One region of the Stenotrophomonas sp. YJH_SMC_65 genome, then DNA from elsewhere that is predicted to be linked to it. Evidence: riboswitches for the same ligand, from Rfam matches in the RefSeq annotation. Region 1 holds a riboswitch; the other holds the start of a gene.

The links. Region 1 has a riboswitch for cobalamin ahead of btuB (TonB-dependent vitamin B12 receptor). Riboswitches for the same ligand answer to the same signal wherever they lie in the genome.
Region 2: linked by a shared signal. The riboswitch ahead of AC5P7A_RS11025 (epoxyqueuosine reductase QueH) and the one ahead of btuB (TonB-dependent vitamin B12 receptor) in region 1 are both predicted to bind cobalamin.

What each region holds. Positions count from the first base shown of each region.
Region 1 is NZ_JCAFSR010000003.1:155,383-165,861, forward strand. Features, by position in the region: gene btuB (TonB-dependent vitamin B12 receptor) at 1-1,627, opposite strand, end outside; cobalamin riboswitch at 1,743-1,965, opposite strand; gene AC5P7A_RS06760 (histidine phosphatase family protein) at 2,108-2,686, shown strand; gene AC5P7A_RS06765 (TfoX/Sxy family protein) at 2,778-3,140, opposite strand; gene AC5P7A_RS06770 (GAF domain-containing protein) at 3,137-3,619, opposite strand; gene bioD (dethiobiotin synthase) at 3,688-4,371, shown strand; gene AC5P7A_RS06780 (aminotransferase-like domain-containing protein) at 4,447-5,895, opposite strand; gene msrA (peptide-methionine (S)-S-oxide reductase MsrA) at 6,138-6,875, opposite strand; gene AC5P7A_RS06790 (cytochrome c biogenesis protein DipZ) at 6,890-8,659, opposite strand; gene msrB (peptide-methionine (R)-S-oxide reductase MsrB) at 8,662-9,234, opposite strand; gene AC5P7A_RS06800 (response regulator transcription factor) at 9,379-10,098, shown strand; gene AC5P7A_RS06805 (sensor histidine kinase) at 10,095-10,479, shown strand, end outside.
Region 2 is NZ_JCAFSR010000005.1:122,923-133,401, reverse strand. Features, by position in the region: gene AC5P7A_RS11065 (ribonucleotide-diphosphate reductase subunit beta) at 1-206, shown strand, start outside; gene AC5P7A_RS11060 (LysE family translocator) at 330-965, opposite strand; gene AC5P7A_RS11055 (acyl-CoA thioesterase) at 1,118-1,519, shown strand; gene AC5P7A_RS11050 (NAD-dependent protein deacetylase) at 1,576-2,382, shown strand; gene AC5P7A_RS11045 (NADH:flavin oxidoreductase/NADH oxidase) at 2,524-3,624, shown strand; gene AC5P7A_RS11040 (LysR family transcriptional regulator) at 3,628-4,539, opposite strand; gene purU (formyltetrahydrofolate deformylase) at 4,654-5,505, shown strand; gene pncA (bifunctional nicotinamidase/pyrazinamidase) at 5,635-6,261, opposite strand; gene AC5P7A_RS11025 (epoxyqueuosine reductase QueH) at 6,317-7,003, opposite strand; cobalamin riboswitch at 7,165-7,394, opposite strand; gene AC5P7A_RS11020 (nicotinate phosphoribosyltransferase) at 7,528-8,937, opposite strand; gene AC5P7A_RS11015 (bifunctional nicotinamide-nucleotide adenylyltransferase/Nudix hydroxylase) at 9,002-10,051, opposite strand; gene AC5P7A_RS11010 (patatin-like phospholipase family protein) at 10,245-10,479, shown strand, end outside.

The DNA of each region.
Region 1 (10,479 bases):
CGGTCAGGCCGGCGCGGAAATCGCCGAAGCGGCGGTCGACGTCCAGGCGCGCGGTCTGCTGTGCACGGCGCGGCAGCCAGTTGTCGAACTGGGTGCTGCCATGGGTGCGGTTGCGCGGGTCGGTGTAGCTCAGCTGCGCGTTGAGGTCGAAGCCGGCCAGCAGCACGCCACCGGTCAGTTCGGCGCCACGGATGCGCGCCTTCTCCACCTGCTGCATTTTCATCGTGGACGCATCGTAGGTGATCAGGTCATCGATGCGGGTCTCGTACACGTCCAGGCCCCAATGCCAGCCCTGGCCCTGCTGCGAAACACCGAGGTTGGCGCTCTTGGACTTCTCCGGCTTCAACGTCGGCACGCCGCTCCACGGGTCGTACAGGTCGCTGAAGGTCGGTGCCTTGAAGGCGGTGCCGTAGCTGGCATTGACGCGCAGGCCGTGGTCCAGCTGCATTGCCCAGCCGAGACTGCCGGTGGCGTGGTTGCCGAACTGCTGGTTGTCGTCGTTGCGTGCGCTGGCCTGCAGCTGATGGCGGCCGAAGCGGCCCTGGTACTGCACGAACACGCCGGTGTTGCGACGGCTGTCGACGAGGTAGCCCGCGCTGCTGCCATCCAGGTTGTCTTCGCTCCAGTCCACGCCGGTGCTCAGCAGCTGGCTTCCGGTCAAGGTGAAGTCACCCTGCAGCGAGGCGCTGTCGCGGTGGGTCTGCGCGCTGCCGCGTGCGCCGAAGTCGCCGAAGTTGTCCGATTCGTTGTCGCTGCGGCCGACGTTGGCGGTGAACGCCAGGCGCCCGGACGGGGTGTAGCGCACCTTGCCGGCCAGCACCTGCTGGCGGGTTTCCGAGTAGTTGTAATAGCCGTCGTAGTGGTTCTTGCCGTCGGCGCGCAGCGCACTGCCTTCCACATTCCACTGGTCGTTGAAGGTGTAGCCGCCACGCAGGCTCTTGGACAGGTTGCGGTAGCCGTCGCGGTCGGGTTCGTCAGCGAAGCAGCCGGTGAACAGCGTCGCCGAGCCACGGCAGGCATCGACGCCATCGGAATGCTGGTAGGCGATGTCGGCGCCGAACCAGCCGCGTTCGGTGCCACCTCCGATGCCGCCGCTAGCTTCGCGCAGGCCGTTGTTGCCACCACCGAGCTGGAAGTGCGGAGCAAAATCGCCCTGGTTGCGGCGGGTGAAGATCTGGATCACGCCACCGATGGCGTCGGCGCCGTACAGGCTGGACTGCGGGCCGCGCACGATTTCCACGCGTTCGATCTGCGCCAGCGGCAGGTCCTGGTACATGGCCAGGCCGAGGTCGGCACTGTTGATGCGCACGCCATCGACCAGCACCACGGTGTGGCCCGAGTTGGTGCCGCGCAGGAACAGCGAGCTCTGCTTGCCGAGCCCGCCGGCATTGGTCAGGTTGATGCCGGCGCGGCCGCGCAGCAGTTCCTGCAACGAGGTGGCCTGACTGGATTCGATCTGCGCGCGGTCGATCACCTGGGCTGGTGCGATGCTGTCCTGCAGGGCGATCGGGGTGCGGGTGGCGGTGACCAGGATCTGGTCGAGCGCGGTGGTGTCATCGGCGGCCTGGGCCAGCGCGGGCAGGGCGGCCAGCACGGCCAGGGACAGCATTCGGGACTGCAGCTTCATGGGGGACTCCAGGTGCCACGCACGCCCGCGTGGCGAAGGGGAGGAGCCGCGAAGGCAGGCATGCGCCGACGCCGCAGCGCAGGCTGCGGTCATCCAGCGCCATGCCCACCGCACCGCGACCTGAGGCTTCCGGGCCGGTCTCCGGGCTTGCCGCCGGGTGGCGCGAGGCCACCGTCCAGGCGCCTTCCCATGCCTGCGGCACAGTGGCGTTGTTGCCTGGAACTGACGTGCTTACCGTTGCGGGGGCAGCGCCGGCCTGGCGTGGATTCACGCGTCACCGGCTTCCCGTTTCAACCTGCCGGCCGTGGCCGCAGGTCACCTGGAAGTGCGCGCAGTCTACGGCATCGCAGGCGGCCCGTAGCGTCGAGCGTACCCGACTGCCTTTGCTGTGCCCTTAGAATGGTCCCTCGATCCCGTGGTGCCGTTGCCGATGTCCGCCCGTTTTCCGCTGTTCCCGCGTTGCCTGTACAGGACGCACGCATGATCCTCGACCTGGTCCGCCATGCCGGCAACGGTCGCGATGAGTTCCTCGATGGCCGCAGCGATCCACCGCAGCTGGCCCGCCTGCCGCAGGAACTGGTCGACGCCTACGCTGCGCAGCCCTGGGAACGGGTGATCAGTTCGCCGCGGCTGCGCTCGCTGCACACGGCGATGGCCCTGGCCACCCCGCGCGGGCTGGACGTGGAAGCGGAGGAGGAATGGGAAGAGCTGGATTTCGGCGATTGGGACGGGCAGTCGCTGTTCGACCTGCCGGAGGATGCACTGGCGGCCTTCCATGCCGATCCGCATGCATACCCACCGCCCAACGGTGAGAGCTGGGGCCACTTCGAGCGGCGTATCGCGCGCGCGCTGGATCGACTGCTCGATGATGACGACCCGGTGCCAACGCTGGTGGTCAGCCATGGCGGCCCGCTGCGCATGGTGCTGTCGCAGGTCTGCGGCCTGCCGATGTCGCTGTGCTGGGCACTGCGCATCGACCACGGCACGCGCCTGCGGGTACGGCTGGAACGTGGCGAAGCCGGGCTGGCAGGCGAGCTGCTGGAACTGCAGCAGCCGTAACCCATCGGTAGTGCCGGCCGCTGGCCGGCAGTCTCAGGAATGTTGAAAAGACCACGCAGTTGCCGGCCAGCGGCCGGCACTACCGGTGCGGTCAATCCTCGTCCGCATCCTCGGTCACGCTGTCTTCCGCGTCATCGTCGGCATCGAAGCGCTGCTCATGCACCGGACCCGACGCCGGGCCGGCCGCCTTCAGCGGATGCGCGGCGATGCGTGCTTCGTAATCCTGCACCAGCGCCTCACGCTGCGGCTCGCTCAGTTCCTGCCAGTGGCAGTCCAGCAGCGCGCCTTCCAGCGAGTACAGCAGGTTCAGGCTGGGCTTGAAGCCGGCGCGCTTGACCTTGACGAAGGCGCCGACTGCGCCGGTCGCAACCAGGTCCTCGCGGCTGCGCAGGCCGACCTGGCGCAGCCACGCTGCACTCTTGGGGCCGATGTTGCGCAGCTTCGGTGCGCTCATCCCAGCGCCTCGACGAACACGCGGGCGATGGCTTCCAGGCCGGCCTGGTCATCGGCATCGAAGCGGCCGATCTTCGGGCTGTCGATGTCGAACACGCCGATCAGTTCATCGCCGCGCAGCAGCGGCACCACCAGTTCCGAACGCGAGGCCGAATCGCAGGCGATATGGCCGGGGAAGGCATCGACGTCGTCCACGCGCTGGGTCACGCGCTGGCTGGCGGCGGCACCGCACACGCCCTTGTCCAGCGGGATGCGCACGCAGGCCGGCAGGCCCTGGAACGGGCCGACCACCAGCTCCGTGCCGTCGTACAGGTAGAAACCCACCCAGTTCAGGTCGGGCAGGGCGTGGTAGACCAGTGCGGAGAGGTTGGCCGCGTTGGCGATGCGGTCGGACTCGGCGTAGACCAGGCCACGGGCCTGTTCCAGCAGCTGGGCGTATTGTTCCGGCTTGCTGCCGGTAAGCGAGGCATTGGCGAACATGCCCGCAGTCTAGCAAGCGCGCCGGGCCGGCGATAATGCACGCTCTGTTGCCCTGTTGGAGCCCATCGATGCCGTTGCCCGCTACGCTGCCGCCCGCCCTGTTCATTACCGGCACCGATACGGAGATCGGCAAGACCGCGGCCAGCACCGCGCTGCTGCAGGCGCTGCGCCGGCGCGGCCTGCGCGCGGTGGGCATGAAACCGGTGGCCAGCGGCAGCGAAGACCTGGGGCAGGGCCTGCGCAACGAAGACGCGCTGGCGCTGCAGGCAGCCAGCTGGCCGGTGCCGGACTATGCCGATCTGAACCCGTATGCGCTGCGGCAGCCGCTGGCACCGGAGCTGGCCGCTGCCGAGGACGGCGTGCGGGTGGAACTGGCGCCGATCGTGGCTGCGTTCGCGCGACTGCGCGCACAGGCCGACATCGTGGTGGTGGAAGGCGTCGGTGGGTGGCTGGCGCCGGTCTCGGCCACGCTGGACCAGCTGGACCTGGTGCGAGCACTGCAGTTGCCGGTGCTGCTGGTGGTGGGCATGCGGCTGGGCTGCGTCAACCATGCGCGGCTGACTGCGCAGTCGCTGCAGGCCAGCGGCGTGCAGTGCCTGGGCTGGATCGGCAACCACATCGACCCGGCGATGCAGCGCCAGGATGAGAACATCGCCACGTTGCAGCAGCGCCTGCCGATGCCGTGCTGGGGACGGCTGCCGCATCTGCCGGGTGCGGATGGCGAAGCGCTGAGCGCGCACCTGCTCGAGTGATCCTGGGTAGTGCCGACCGCTGGCCGGCAACCGCATCCACCCGGTGATCCCGATGTTGCCGGCCAGCGGCCGGCACTACCCTGCTGCGGCCGCCAGCTCCCGCGCGATCGCGCCCAGTCGTTCCACCGCGCCAATGAAGCGCGCATCCAGGGTCTGGCAGCACGACAGCCGCAGGCAGTGGCGGTATCGCGCGCCACGTGAATAGACCTGGCCGGGCATGAACACGATGTCCTCCTGCAGCGCTCGCTCGAACAGCTCGCGCGTATCCACGCCCGGCAGTTCCAGCCACAGCAGGAATCCGCCCTGCGGTTCGGTGGCGCGGGTGCCGGCCGGGAAGTGCTCGGCCACCAGCTGGCGCAGCCGTCCCACCTGTTCGCGGTACAGCCGGCGCATGCGATGCAGGTGGTGCTCGTAGCTGCCCGCTTCCAGATACGCCGCGACCGCGTCACCGAGCAGCTGCGGCTCGCCGCCGGTGGACTGGAATTTCAGCAGCGCGATGCGCTCGGCGAAGCGGCCGCCATCCAGCCAGCCGATGCGGTAATCCGGCGCCAGTGTCTTGGAGAAACCTCCGACCACCATCACCCAGCCGTCGCGATCGAAGGCCTTCAGCAGGGGCGCCGGCGGTTCGCAGAACTGCAGCTCGGCGTACACCGCGTCCTCGATCAGCGGCAGCTGCCGTGCGTTGACCAGCTCGGCCAGGCGCTGCTTGGCGGCGGTCGGCATGGTGCAGCCGAGCGGGTTGTGCACGGTCGGCATCACCACCAGCGCGGCCAGCGGTGTGTGCTGCAGCAGCGCGTCCAGCGCATCCACATCCAGTCCGTGCTGCGGATGGGTGGGCAGCTCGATGGCCTGCAGGCCGAGGTTGGCCAGCAACGGATACAGGTTGAAGTAGGACGGTGCCTCGATGCCGACCGCATCACCGGGCTGGGTGACCGCGCGCAGCGCCAGCTGCAGGCCCTCCATCGCACCATGGGTCAGCAGCAGGCGTTCGCTGTGGGTGTGCAGCCCCATGCGCGGGCCACGCCGCACGATCTGCGCCAGCAGCCGTGGCGAGCCGTTGGGGCGCGCGTAGGTCTCCACCGTCTGCTGGCCGTGGCGCAGCACCTGTGCGGTATGCCGGGCCAGCTGCGCGCCCGGATAGAACTGGCGCCCGCGCGGACCGGCAAAGGCCAGGTCGATCACACCGGGGCGGCGCTGTGCTTCCAGCACGCGGGCCATCAGCACCTGCTGCAGTGGTGCGGTGGGTGCGGACGGGGTATCACGCAGCGAACGCTCTGGCACCGACAAGCGCGGCGCCACCTCGAAGCCGGCTTTGGGCCGCGGAATGACCAGGCCGGCGTCCTCCAGCTGGCGATAGGCGGCAATCACCGTGTTCAGGCTGAGCCTGCGCTGCAGGGCCATCTGCCGCAGCGAAGGCAGGCGGCTGCCAACCGGAAGGCGTCCGCCGTGGATGGCCTCGGCCAGCTCGTCGGACAGCCGTTGGTAGCGGGGTGGGATCATCGCGCTCTGGTCATCTGTATCCATCGAATTTCCCACCATCTGGTGCTGTACCCATGATGATGGCGAGCCTAGCATGTCGTTGTCGGCCGGGCCTGATCGGGGCACGGCCGATACTTCCCAAACGCACGGCTGGATGGCCGTGCGTCTTTTTCTGTGTGTAGAGCCGAGCCGATGCTCGGCTGCACTTCCGCCAACAGCAGCCGAGCGTGGGCTCGGCTCTACAGAGAGCACCGCCGAGCGTCGGTCAGCCCAAGGGGGAATGCCGGCTACCGCATCGGCACCAGCACCGCCTCGCGCCGGTACAGCGCCGGGAACTGCTTGCCCAGCGCGGCCAGCTTCGGTGCGTCGTAGTAGCGGATGTAGGCCGCCTGCGGGTAGTTGGTCATGTAGTTCTGGTGGTAGCTCTCGGCCGGGTAGAAGCGCTGGCCGCTGACCAGCTGGGTGACGATCGGCGCGCGGTAGCTGCCGGCCTGGCCGAGCTGGGCGATGTAGGCGCGGCTGGCAGCCTGCTGGCGTGCGTCGTCACTGAAGATCGCCGAGCGGTATTGGCTGCCGTGGTCCGGCCCCTGCCGATTGAGCTGGGTCGGGTCGTGCACCACCGAGAAGAACACCTGCATCAGCTGCCCGTAGCTGACCTGGCGCGGGTCGTAGTCGATCTTCACTGCTTCGGCATGCCCGGTCTGGCCACCGCTGACGCGCTCATAACGCGCATTGGCCGCACTGCCACCGATGTAGCCGGACACGGCATTGCTCACGCCCTTGACGTGCTGGAACACGCCCTGCACGCCCCAGAAGCAACCACCGGCGAACACCACGCTGGCGTGGGGGGCGTCATCGCGGAACGCCGCATCGCCGGTGGGGGCCGGCAGTGCCTGGATCTGCGCGCTGGCTTCGATCGGCGCCGCAATCGCGCCGTGGTCAACCAGCAGCACACCGGCAATCAAGGCCGTGGCCACCAGGCCGGCCACACCGGCGGCGATGCCCTGTTCAAAGGAGAGTTTCATCATGTCCTCCCGGTTCAACCGAAGGTGAAGGCATAGGCCTGCACGCCCGCATCGAGGAACTCGATCTCGAAGCGATGCGGGCCAACTGCGCCGCGCTGGCGGATCAGCTGGTACAGGCGGTGCTCGTCGACGACGCCACTGCCATCGGCACCAACATCACTGCCGGCATCGGTGGCGGGCAGCGCTTTGCCGTCCAGCCAGACGCGGAAGCGCACCGGCCTGCCGTCCTCGCTCGGTGCCAGCACCAGGTGCAGGTCGCGCGCATGGAACTGGAAGGCGATGCGGCCGCCGGCCTGCTGCAGCTGTGCGGCCTCATCGGTGACGGTCCAGCGCCCGGACAGCCCCCACTGGTTCAACGCCAGGGTGGCCGGCAGCGTGTAGTCGAACGCGGCGTCGCTGCGCTGCCCGCCGGGCGAGGCGAACTGCTCGGCGCGGGCGTGGCCCAGGTAGGTTTCCGGCGAACGCAGGTTGCCCATGTCGGCCTGCACGGCCACGCCCTTCAGGCCGGCGGCAGCGGGATCGGCCGGCGGCGGCAGATTGGTCTGCCCGGCTTCGGTCAGCAGGCGACGGATCATCTGTTCCGAGCGCGCATAGTTGCCCTCGCCGAACTGGTGGCCGCGGATGTTGCCCTGCGCGTCGACGAAGTACTGCGCCGGCCAGTAGCGGTTGTTGAAGGCGCGCCAGATCGTGTACTGGTTGTCGAGCGCCACCGGGTACTCGACCTTCAGCTGCTGCACCGCTTTCATCACGTTGCGTGGGTCACGCTCGAAGGCGAACTCCGGCGTGTGCACGCCGACCACCACCAGGCCGTGGTCGCGGTAGCGCCGCTCCCATTCGTGCACGAACGGCATCGCGCGAAGGCAGTTGATGCAGGAATAGGTCCAGAAATCGACCAGAACCACCTTGCCGCGCAGCTGCTGTGCACTCAGCGGCGGGCTGTTGAGCCAGCCAGTGGCACCGTCCAGCGCGGGCAGCGTGCCTTCCACCGGCAGCGCTGCATCGGCACCGGCATTGGCGCCGGCCATCATCATCATCGGCGGTGCCCCCGGCTGCGCGCCGGGCGCTGCATCCAGCAGGCGTTGCTCGATACGCGCGGTGCTGACCGTGGACAAGCGGGTCAGCAGGCCGGTATCCCAGCCGAGGCCGATCGCCACGACGGCCAGCAGCGCGGCCACACCCAGCACCTTGCGAAGTACATCGCCGAGGCCGAGCCGCGCCTGCATCGCGCGGAACACCCGGCCGCCGATCCACACCGCCAGCGCCAATGCGGTGATCGCACCCAGTGCGTAGGCCAGCAGCAGCGCAGTGGTACCGACGCTGGCGCCATGCAGGGCGGCGCCGGTCAGCACCAGACCGAGGATCGGCCCGGCACACGGTGCCCACAGCAGGCCAGTGGCGATGCCGATCAGCAGCGAGGTCCACGCGCCGCCGTGCCCCGCGGCATCCGCCGCATCGGCGCGCGCACTCAGGCGGGCACCCATGCGCTGGAACGGCGCCAGCAGGTGGTCGGCCAGTCGTGGCCAGAGCAGGGCGACCGCGAACAACGCCATCAGCAGCAGGGCGACCCAACGTCCGACCTGGTTGGCCTGCGCCACCCATTGGCTGCCCACCGCGGCCAGGCTGGCGACCACGGTGAAGGTGAGCGCCATGCCCAGCAGCAGCGGCAGCGTGCTGCGCAGGAACGGGCGATCGGCACGCGCGAACACGAACGGCAGCACCGGCAGGATGCAGGGACTGAGCAGGGTCAGCGCGCCCCCCAGATAGGCAAGCAGCAACAGCAGCATCGTCAGGCTCCGGAAGCAGGGGAAGAACCGACCGGCACCCGCCAGCCGTCGGCAGTGCCATCCGTGGCGCCGGGAGCGAACACCATCGCCGCACCGTTCATGCAGTAGCGCAGCCCGGTGGGGCGTGGCCCATCGTTGAACACATGGCCGAGATGGCCGCCGCAGCGGCGGCAATGCACCTCCACCCGCAGCATCCCGAAGGTGACGTCGCGGTCTTCGCCGATGGCGTTGTGCAGCGGCGCCCAGAAGCTGGGCCAGCCGGTACCGCTCTCGAACTTGGTGGACGAGGAGAACAGCGGCAGCGCACAGCCGGCGCAGGCGAAGGTGCCCTGCCGGTGTTCCTTGTTGAGCGGGCTGCTCCAGGGCCGTTCGGTGGCCTGCTGGCGCAGCACCGCGTACTGCGCTGGGGTCAGGCGCTGGCGCCAGTCGGCATCACTGTGCATGACCTCGAACTGTCGCGACGGGTGCGCTTCGGCGGCGGCCGGGGCGGCGCGGCTGCAGGCCCCCAGGCCGAACAGGCCGGCGGCGGTGGCGACACCGCCCAGGCCCAGCAGATGGCGGCGGGAGAGGGACATGGCGGACTCCGGGAAGGGGCGACGGGGCCATGCTGCGCCCGCCCGGGTCAACGAATCCTCACGCAGGATTCAATTTTTCGTGAGGTATCGGCGGCCGTCCCGCGCCACAATGCAGCCAGCCTCCCCACTGGCCCCGAGCTGCCGATGTCGACCAAACGCGTGCTGATCGTTGAAGACGATGCCCACATCGCCGACCTGCTGCGCATGCACCTGGGTGATGAGGGCTACGACGTCGCCCATGCCGCCAGCGGCGATGCCGGCCTGCGCCTGCTCGAGCAGGACGGCCCGTGGGATGCGCTGGTGCTGGACGTGATGCTGCCCGGCGTGGACGGGCTGCAGGTGTGCCAGCGCGCGCGCGCGATGGCGCGGTATGTCCCGATCATCATCATCAGCGCGCGCGGCAGTGAAACGCAGCGCATCGTCGGCCTGGAACTGGGCGCGGACGATTACCTGGCAAAACCCTTTTCGATGCCGGAACTGGTGGCACGGGTACGTGCGCTGCTGCGCCGCGCCGAGGCGATGGCGCAGAGCGCGCGCATCGATGCCGGCGCGATCGAGCTGGGTGGGCTGCAGCTCGATCCGGTCGCGCGCACCGCTTCGGTGGAAGGCAACACGCTGGAACTGACCCCGCGCGAGTTCGACCTGCTGCTGTTCTTCGCCCGTCATCCGGACCAGGTGTTCGCACGCATGGAACTGCTCAACCAGGTCTGGGGCTACCAGCACGATGGCTATGAGCACACGGTCAACACCCACATCAACCGCCTGCGCAGCAAGATCGAACCCGACCCGGCCAACCCACGGCGGTTGCTGACGGTGTGGGGCCGCGGCTACAAGCTGGTCGACCCGGCCGGGGCGGCGGCATGATCAAGCCGAACCTGTGGCAGAAGCTGGCGGTGGTGACCGCCGCGCTGATGCTGATGTGCTGCATGGCGCTGCTGGCACTGCAGATGCGTGCCAACACCCGCCACGAGCAGGAAGTCGTGCAGCGGCTGTCGCTGGGCCTGGCCGAACATATCGCCCAGCGCAGCGAGCTGATGGACACCAGCGGCATGCGCGATGCCGCGGTGCGCGCGCTGTTCGGCCAGCTGATGGCGGTCAACCCCAGCGTCGAGGTCTACCTGCTGGACGACCAGGGCCGCATCCTCGGTCACGATGCACCCAGTGGACATCTGGTGCGCAACCGGGTGGATGTGGCGCCGTTGCGTCGCCTGCTGGCCGGTGCACCGTTGCCGATCCTCGGCGATG
Region 2 (10,479 bases), on a different contig from region 1:
CGACCCGCGACATGCGCCAGTACCTGCAGCACTGCGCCGACCAGCACTTCGCCAAGCTGGGCATGGAAAAGAAGTACAACGTGCGCAACCCGCTGCCGTTCATGGAACTGCAGGACGTGCAGGAGCTGACCAACTTCTTCGAACGCCGCGTCTCGGCCTACCAGGTCGGCGTTCAGGGCGAAGTCGCCTTCGACATGAACTTCTGATCGAACCGGCCAGGCCTGCCGCAACGAAGAACCCCGGCCAATGCCGGGGTTTTTTGTTTCCGTAGCGTCGAGCCATGCTCGACTGCTGCTCGCAAGAAAGTCGAGCATGGCTCGACTCTACAATCAGCGCCGCCCTTCCACCGCCATGCGCACCGCCAGCCCGGCCAGCACCGTGCCCATCAGCCAGCGCTGCACCATCTGCCAGGTGGGGCGCGCGGCCAGGAAGCCGGCGATGCTGCCGGCGGTCAGCGCGATCATGCCGTTCACGCTGACGCTGACCAGGATCTGGGTGGAGCCCAGCACGATCGACTGCATCAGCACGCTGCCTTCGCCGTCCGGGTGCAGGAACTGCGGCAGCAGCGACAGGTACATCACCGCCACCTTCGGGTTCAGCAGATTGGTCAGGAAGCCCATCGTGAACAGCTTGCGCGGGCTGTCCTGCGGCAGGTCGCGCACCGCGAACGGCGAACGGCCGCCGGGCCTGAGCGCCTGCCAGGCCAGGTACAGCAGGTACAGCGCGCCGCCGATGCGCAGCGCGTCGTAGGCGAACGGCACGGTCATCAGCAGGGCGGTGATGCCCAGTGCCGCACACAGCATGTAGAACACAAAGCCCAGCGCCACCCCGCCCAGCGAGATCAGGCCAGCCATCGGCCCCTGGCAGATCGAGCGCGAGATGACGTAGATCATGTTCGGCCCGGGCGTGAGCACCATGGCCAGCGAAACCAGCGCAAAGGCCAGCAGGTCGGAAGTGGCGGGCATGGGCAGTCCTGGCAGTGGGCGTGGCGCAGTGTAACGCCTGCCGCAGGCGCGGCCTGCGCAGGCACCGCTGCCGGGTGCCTGTTGCACGTGCATGCCGATGGCCATCACGCCGGTCGCTTAGAATCCGCAGCACCCCACACCGAAGCACCCCCATGACCCCGATCCCCGAGACCGTGCCGCCCACCGAAGTGCGCATGGCTGAAATCGTCTTCCCCAACCACACCAACCACCTGGGCACCCTGTTCGGTGGCCAGGCATTGGCATGGATGGACAAGGCCGCGTTCCTGGCCGCCGCCCGCTATTCGCGCCGCACCGTGGTGACCGCGCGCAGCGACCAGGTCGACTTCAAGCTGCCGATCCGCATCGGCCAGATGGTGGAAACCATCGGCCGCATCGTCGAAGTCGGCCGCAGCTCGATGAAGGTCGAGGTGGAACTGGTCGCCGAGGACCTGCACAGCGGCGAGCGCAAGCTGTGCACCCGCGGCCACTTCGTGATGATCGCGCTGGACGAGGAAGGCCACCCGATCGCGGTGCCGCCGCTGCCGGCCGCCTGAGACCAGCGGCTGAACCGGTGCTTGCGGGGGCGCTGCGGCGCCCCCATCTGGCAGCCATGACCCCGCCACTGACCGACTTCATCGACCGCGCCGAGCGCCTGTTCGTGCTGACCGGCGCGGGTTGCAGCACCGCCTCGGGCATACCCGATTACCGGGACGCCGACGGCCAGTGGAAACGCACGCCGCCGGTGACCTACCAGGCCTTCATGGGCGAGGCGACCACCCGCCAGCGTTACTGGGCGCGCAGCCTGCTGGGCTGGCCGCGCTTCGGCCTGGCCCGGCCCAACGGCACCCACCAGGCCCTGGCCGCCCTGGAAAGCCGCGGCAAGCTGCAGGTGCTGTTGACCCAGAACGTGGACGGCCTGCACCAGCGCGCCGGCAGCCGCAACGTGATCGACCTGCATGGCCGCCTGGATCTGGTGCGCTGCATGGGCTGCGAGCGCCGCAGTGGCCGCGAGGATTTCCAGCAGCGGCTGCTGGACGCCAATCCCGGCTGGGACGCGCTGGAGGCCGGCATCGCCCCCGACGGTGATGCCGACCTGGAGACCGATTTCTCCACATTCGTGGTGCCCGATTGCCCGCACTGCGGCGGCGTGCTGAAGCCGGACGTGGTGTTCTTCGGCGAGAACGTGCCGCGCGAGCGGGTGGCGGCGGTGCACGATCATCTGCAGCAGGCCGATGCGGTGCTGGTGGTGGGCTCGTCACTGATGGTCTATTCCGGCTTCCGCTTCGTGCAGGCGGCGGCGAAGGCAGGATTGCCGGTGGCGGCGCTGAACCGCGGCCGCACCCGTGCCGACGACCTGCTGTTGTTCAAGGATGAGCGGGACTGCGCTGAAGCCTTGTCCGGTTGGGTGGCGGGCTGAGCCGAGCGTGGGCTCGGCTCTACAAGGGGCTGTTCGGCGCTCGGCGGCATGATCGGCTGCGAAACAGCGATCCATCCAGACGGTTGATCCAGAAGCCGCGCAGCGGTGCAATACACACCCCCTACGTCGTTCATCACCCCCTTGAGCCAGCTGTTTTCGCCGATCTCGTTCGGCCCCCTGACCCTGTCCAACCGCATCGTCATCGCGCCGATGTGCCAGTACTCCGCCGAAGACGGCCGCGCCAGCGACTGGCACGCCATGCACCTGGGCAACCTGGCGCAGTCCGGCGCCGGCCTGTTGATCCTGGAAGCCACCGCGGTCGAGCCGCGCGGCCGCATCAGCTGGGCCGACCTGGGCCTGTGGGATGACGGCACCGAGGCCGCGCTGGCACAGGTGCTGGCCAGCGTCCGCCGCTGGTCGCCGATGCCGCTGGGCATCCAGCTGGGCCATGCCGGCCGCAAGGCATCCACCGCCCGCCCGTGGGACGGGGGTGGCCAGTTGCCGGCCGGCGATGCGCGTGGCTGGGCCACCGTGGCGCCGTCGCCGCTGCCGTTCCATGCCGCCGATCCGGCACCGCAGGAACTGGACGAAGCCGGCATCGCCGAGGTCATCGCCGCCTTCGCTGCCAGTGCGGTGCGCGCCGAGCGCCTGGGCTTCGAGCTGATCGAGCTGCATGCCGCGCACGGTTACCTGCTGCACCAGTTCCTGTCGCCGCTGAGCAACCGCCGCACCGATGGTTACGGTGGGTCGCTGCCGAACCGCCTGCGCCTGCTGGTGGAAGTGTTCGACGCGGTACGCGCGGCGGTGTCCGACAAGGTCGCCGTGGGCGTGCGCATTTCCGCCAGCGACTGGGTCGAGGGTGGCTGGGACCTGGTGCAGAGCGAAGCACTGGCCCAGGTGCTGGACGCGCGCGGCTGCAATTTCCTGCATGTCTCCAGTGGCGGCCTGGACGAGCGCCAGAAGATCACCGTCGGCCCCGGTTACCAGGTGCCGTTCGCGGCGGCGATCAAGGCCAAGGTGCGCATGCCGGTGATCGCCGTGGGCATGATCACCGAACCGGAGCAGGCCGAATCGATCCTGCGCCATCGCCACGCCGATGCCGTGGCCCTGGCGCGCGGCATCCTCTACGACCCGCGCTGGCCGTGGCATGCCGCCGCCGCATTGCGCGACAGCGTGGAACCGGCGCCGCAGTACCTGCGCTGCGAGCCGCGCGATGCGCGCGGCGTGTTCAAGGCGCGCTGAGGCTCACACCCGCCAGGCCGGCGCCATGCCGGCCCGCAGGTGCTCGAACAGCGCGCGGATCTTGGCGGTGAAGTCGCGGCGATCGCTGACGCAGAAATAGACCTCCATCGGCTCCGGACGCCACGTGCTGTCGGCGCCGAACACGGCCTGCAGGCGTCCATCGCGCAGGTAGGGCTCGGCCACGAACGCAGCCAATCGCGTGATGCCGGCACCGGCCGCCGCCAGCGACGCCAGCGCATCGATGTCATCGCAGACCATGCTCGGCGGTAGCACGGCGTCCACACGCTGGCCGTCCTTCAGCAGGCCCCAGCGCAACGGCCGGCCATCGGTGGGGAAGCGATGCAGCAGCCCGCGATGGCTGCCCAGATCCGACGGTTCCTGCGGGGTGCCATGGGCCTTCAGGTAGGCCGGCGAGGCGCAGAACACGAACGGCACGCGTGCCAGCTGCCGTGCGACCACGCCGTCTTCCAGCTGCGCGCCGATGCGGATGCTGGCATCCACCGCCTCTGGACCATGCTGCACGGCGCGGTCGGTCAGCCGCAGTTCCAGCTGCAGCTGCGGGTAGCGTTGCTGCAGTGACGGCAGCAACGGGGCCAGCACGTGGCGGCCGAACGCGCTGCTGCTGGCGATGCGCAGCGGCCCGGCCGGTTCGATATCACCGGAGGTGACCATCGCCTGCGCGCGCGCCAGGTCGGCCTCGATGTGGCGCACCTGCGCCAGGTACAGCGCGCCGGCCTCGCTGAGCGCCAGCTGGCGCGTACTCCGGTTCAGCAGCCGTACGCCCAGATGCGCTTCCAGCCGGTTGATGTTCTGGCCGACTGCGGTGGCGCTGATGCCAAGGATGCGGGCCGCGGCGGCAATGCTGCCGGTCTCTGCGGTGCGGGTGAAGCTGCGGATCAGTTGCAACAGGTTCATGACCGACCAGCTTGCCACGGTGATGGCCAAGTATCGCTTGGGACTGAACCAAGCGGTTCGGTTGCATCGGTGATCATCCGGCTGCTGGGCAGGAAGCTGCCCTACACTGTGGCGATGCGCCCCGATTCCATCCTCACCCTGTCCTGCCCCGACCGTACCGGCATCGTCTACCGCGTGTCCGGCCTGCTGTTCGACCACGGCTGCAACATCCTCGACGCCCAGCAGTTCGGCGATGAGGAAAGCGGCCGCTTCTTCCTGCGCGTGCATTTCGACCGTGACGCCGGCCTGCCGCTGGAGACCGTGCACGCCGCGATGGCCACGCTTGCCGAAGGCTTCGGCATGGACTGGCAGCTGCATGATGGCCGCCGCCGGGCACGCCTGCTGGTGCTGGTCAGCAAGCAGGGGCACTGCCTCAACGACCTGCTGTTCCGCGCCCACAGCGGCCAGCTGAAGGTCGACATTGCCGCGGTGGCCTCCAACCACGCCGACTTCGCGCCATTGGCCGCGTCCTACCAGGTACCGTTCCACCACCTGCCGGTAACCGCCGATACGCGTGCGGTGCAGGAGCAGCAGATCATCGACCTGGTCGAGCGCGAGCGCATCGACCTGGTGGTGCTGGCACGCTACATGCAGATCCTGTCACCCAGGCTGTGCCGCGCGCTGGCCGGGCGTGCGATCAACATCCACCACAGCTTCCTGCCCAGCTTCAAGGGCGCGCAGCCGTACCACCAGGCGCATGCGCGCGGGGTCAAGATCATCGGCGCCACCGCGCACTACGTCACCGAGGATCTGGACGAAGGACCGATCATCGAACAGGACGTGGCCCGCGTTGACCATGCGATGGCACCGCGCGAACTGGTGCGGCTGGGCAGCGATACCGAATCGCTGGTGCTGGCACGCGCCGTACGCCGCCATGTGGAGCACCGCATCCTGCTCAACGGGCATCGCACGGTGGTGTTCCGGTAATCGCCCATCCCGCGTCCGCCGGGCATGGCCCGGCGCTACCCACGGGTGTGATCCGGTAGTGCCGGCCGCTGGCCGGCAACTGCAGGGATCCAGGCGTTGCCGGCCAGCGCCCGGCACTACCGTTGTGGGTCAGGCGGTCGCGATCCCCGCCTTGCCCAGCGCATCGCGCACCATCGCGTCGTTGGCTTCGGTCACCGGCCGGGTCAGCTCCCACAGGAACTTCACCCGGAAGCCGGACTTCACCGCATCCTGCGCGCTCCACAGCACGCAGTAGTCGCGGGCCAGGCCGCATACGTGCACTTCGCGGATGCGGCGCTCGTGCAGCCAGCCGGCCAGGCCGGTGGCCGGGCGCTCGCCATCGGGGCCGTGGTTCTCGCGGAAGGCGCTGTACGAATCCACCTGTTGGCGTGTGCCCTTGCGCAGGATCAGGTCGGCCACGGTCCAGTCCACGCCCGGGTGCAGCGCGGCACCGGCGCTGCCCTGCACGCAGTGGTCCGGCCACAGCGTCTGCGGCTGCGCGTGCAGCAGGATGGTCTCGAAGGGGCGTTGGCCGGGGTGCTGGCTGGCGAACGAGGCGTGGTCGGCCGGGTGCCAGTCCTGGGTCGCCACCACGGTGCGGTAGCGGCGCTGCGCCAGCAGATCGGCGATCGGTGCCACCAGCGCATCGCCCTGGTCGCAGGCCAAGGCGCCACCGGGCATGAAGTCCGGCTGCAGGTCGATCACCAGCAGGGCGACATCGGCGGGCAGGGCGGTCATGGCAGTTCCGCTACAACAGAAGGGGCGACCAGCGTGGCCGCCCCATGCCTGCACGTCAATCGCCCTGTGGCGTCCCAGCGTCCTGCCCGTAGTACAGCAGGCCGATCCTGATCCGCTCGCGGCCATTCTCGCGGCGATGGCGGTTGGCATCGCGAAGCGAGTACACGCAGCCGCAGTATTCCTGCTGGTAGAACTGCTCGCGCTTGCTGATCTCGATCATGCGGCTGGCGCCTCCGCCCTTGCGCCAGTTGTAGTCCCAGTACTGTAGGCCTTCATAGCGCGAGGCGGCGCGGATGCCGCAGTCGTTGATCTGCGCCATGTTCTTCCAGCGCGAGATGCCCAGCGACGAACTGATGGTGTCGTAGCCGTGCTCGTGCGCATACAGCGCGGTGCGCTCGAAACGCATGTCGAAGCACATCGTGCAGCGGATACCGCGTTCGGGTTCGTTTTCCATGCCCCGCGCACGGCTGAACCAGTTGTCGGTGTCGTAGTCGCAGTCGATGAAAGGAATGCCGTGCTGCTCGGCGAAGCGGATGTTCTCCTGCTTGCGCAGCTCGTATTCCTTCACCGGGTGGATGTTGGGGTTGTAGAAGAAGATCGCGTAGTCGATCCCGGAGGCGGTGATCGCCTCCATCACTTCGCCGGAACAGGGCGCGCAGCACGAATGCAGCAGCAGGCGCTTGCCGTCGGCGGGCAGGGTCAGGGTGGGGCGTTGGAGCTCGGTCATCGTCAGGTACCGCATGGACCGCCGGCAACGGCGGTGGCCCATGCATCAGTGCGTGGGTGAACGGGTCTGGCCGGATACCGTGAACAGGACGCGCGCGGCCACACCGCCTGCACGCGCAGGACGACGACGGCCCCGGCAACCTCCCCGCGGAGATTCCAGGTCGAGTCAGGGGACGGTCGTGTCCCCCGGCCGGGGCCGGTATTCGGGCTGATGGACACGGGCCGCAGCCCACCTACTACCCGCCGCTTCCCAGGCGCGAGCCCAGTGCTGTTGGCAGGATTCGTTTCCATTCACCGCTGCGGGGCAGCTCCGGAATGGACGCGCGAGGCGCCTTCACCGGATTCCCGTTTAAATCCCTCCCCGCGCCGCAGCGATGGGAGGGATACCTTCGGCGTGTGCAAGGTGGACCTGTTGGTGGCGCCGGTCAAGAGCGCAGGGGTCAGAACCCGCTACGCTGCAACGGGATCCGACCCCAGCGGAAGGAAGGGGTCGGATCCCGCTGCCACGCAGCGGGCTCTGACCCCGGTCGGGATGCACCTTCAATGCCCCGCGGCCGCCCGCGTGCGGATGTCGTCCAGCCGCTGGTCGTGCAGCAGGCGGCCGTTCTCCCACACGGTCACCATTGCGTCCTCGAAGCCGTCCGGCAGGGTGTCGTCGCCGTTGGCCGGCAGCGGCACCGTGTGCAGGCTGCCATCGTCCAGGCGGCGCAGCAGGCGCATGCGGCCACGCTTGCTGGCCTTGCCGGCGTCGGTGACCGGATCCTTGTAGACGTCGATCCACTCACCCTCGACCCGCGCCGCCGAGCACTTCAGCGCGAACTTCTGCGTATCGCGGTCCAGCCGCTGCAGCAGCGCACCGCCCATGCCGAAGGCCACGTTGTCGGCGGCGTAGCCGTCGTCGGTGATGCGCTGCAGGATCGCGCGGATGGTGTCCGGATTGATGCCATCGCCCTGGATCACCCGCACGTGGTTGAGCACGCGGTAGCCCTTGCTGTTGAGGCTATGGCCGAACGCTTCATCCAGCCGGTGCAGGCTTTCGGCCACCACCTCCACCGGGTCCCCCGAGTCCGGGCGGATGACCAGGGTGGCGCCCGAGGCGATCACTTCATCGCGCAGGGTGGTACCCCAGTGCTCGCTGATGGCGCGGTAGATGTCATAGCTGTCCGATACCACCGCCACGATCGCACCGGGCGTGCCGAACTGGCGCAGCATGTTGCGGTAGGCGTCCACCTCGCGCTCGCGGCCCCAGCTGGTGATGGTGCTGTGCTCGGCGGCGGGAATCGAATAGCCGGCCATCGGCGCGTGGTAGTGCGCGCGCGCCAGGCACAGGGCCGAGACCGTATCGGTGCCGAGGAAGTTGACCAGGTGCGCGGCACCGCCCAGCGCGGCCGATTCCAGGCTCGAGACACCGCGCGCGCCGAAGTCATGCAGCTTGAACGGCAGCTGCCCCTGCGGGTCGTCGCTGGTCTGCTGCAGGAACGCGGCAATGGTCTGCCGTGCGTGCCAGCTGATGGTGGCCACGGTGACCGGGTACCACACGCGCAGCAGCAGCGTTTCCAGGTACGACGGCACCCAGAACGCGGCCGGATCGGTCGATTCGATGGTCATCAGCGCCTGGTGGGTGGGCACCACGCTGCCCTCGGGCACGGCGCGGATGCGCACCGGCAGGTGGCCGCCAAGCCGGTCGACGATATCGCGCCAGCCGGCCTCGTTGAACGGTTCGCCATGCGCGGCGAACACCGCAGCAGCGTCGTCGATGTCGGCGTGGGTGACCGGCCGTGCCAGCGCGTCCTTGAGGATCGCCTGCAGGCCGAAGAACACCGTGCGATCGTGCAGGCCGCCACGTGATTCGACGTAGAAGAACGTGGCATCGGTACCCGGCGGGTACTGCAGCCAATGGCTGGCCTTGTAGCTGTCGGTGTTGAGGAGAAGATTATCGAGGTAGTGCATGACGGAAGCTCCTTCGCGTCGGGTGGCACCGGCGGTCTATCCGCCAGTGGGAAAGCCGGGCCGGTCAGCCGCGGCCGAGGAAGTACTCCAGGATGTGCAGGTGGTCTTCGAACAGCTGCGGGCCCATGTCCAGTGCTTCACTCACCGGTATCCAGCGTGCCTTGTCGGCATCGTCGCCACCGCGCACCGGCGGCAGCTCGCCGGCCGGAAACTCGAAGTGGAAACCGTGGGTGATGGTGCGGCCACGCTGGCTGCGGTCCGGGTGGTCGAACACCTGCTGGCCCTTCAGCGACCCCTTCAACACCGGCAACGGAATCTTCAGCCGGGTTTCCTCGCGCAGTTCGCGCAGGCAGCTGTCGAGCAGGCTCTGTTCCTGGCCGACGAAGCCGCCGGGCAATGCCCACAGCCCCTTGCCGGGTTCCGAGCGGCGACGCACCAACAGCACGTGGCCCGAATGCACCACCACCGCATCGGTGGTGACGAAGGTGGGCGCGTAGGGCGCATCCTTCCAGGCGGCCTTGTACTGTTCGATGAAGCGGTACTCGGCCACCAGCTGGCCATACGCAGGCGCACTCTTGCGGAACGCTTCGAGCATGTCGTACACCGGCGCCGGCACATTGCCACGCAGCATCAGCAGCGCGCCGTGGAAGTCGACGTCGCCCGCTTCGAACAGGTAGCGCCGCAGCTCGGTGGCCGACAGGGTGGCGGTGTGCTGCACGTCCACCAGCGGCCACTGCGGGAACTCGCGCAGGTAGTAGCTGGACGCATCCTTGTCCATGCCGATCAGGCCCACCCTGGCATCGGCGGCGGCACCGTCGTTGCGCAGGGCGTCAGCCACCTGGCGCTGCACGTTGGCGATCCACTGTGCTTCGTTGTACAGGTGGTCACGCAGCGGGCGGATCAGCAGACGGTCGGTGTGGCCGTCGAGGGCCGCCTGGATCATCACGGCGCGTTCGGCCACGGTCCAGGGATTGCGCAGGCTGCGGGGGGTATCGGCAGAGCCGACCAGGAAGATCAGCTTGCGGGCCCGGCTCAGGGCCAGGCGGGCAACGGCGGCGTGGCCGTTGTGGAAGGGCTCGAATCGCCCGATGAAGACGAGATAGTCGAATTCCATGAGAATCCCTCATGTCGTTGTGGCAGCCGCGGGTCTGTCCCTTGGCTTGCTGCAGATGCTACGCCGATGGCGGGGCGGGTCAAGCCTGCAGCCGTGCTTTCTGCTGAACGGCGCATTGCGTGCGCGGACTGCGCCGTTGTTCTCAGGCCCTGAGAAGCCCCTGCGCCATACTGCAACCCACGCGGCGGACGGCATGCTCGGGGGCAAGACAGTGGCGGACAAGTACTGCGATCTGGTCATGAAAGGCGGCATCACCAGCGGCATCGTGTACCCCAATGCGGTACTGGCGCTGGCCCGCGAGTATCGCTTCAAGAGCATCGGCGGCACTTCAGCCGGCGCCATTGCGGCAGCGGTGGCGGCTGCAGCGGCCTGCGGCGATCGCCGCCAGCAGGCCGGCGAGCAACTGGCTGGCGACGCCGGCTATGGCG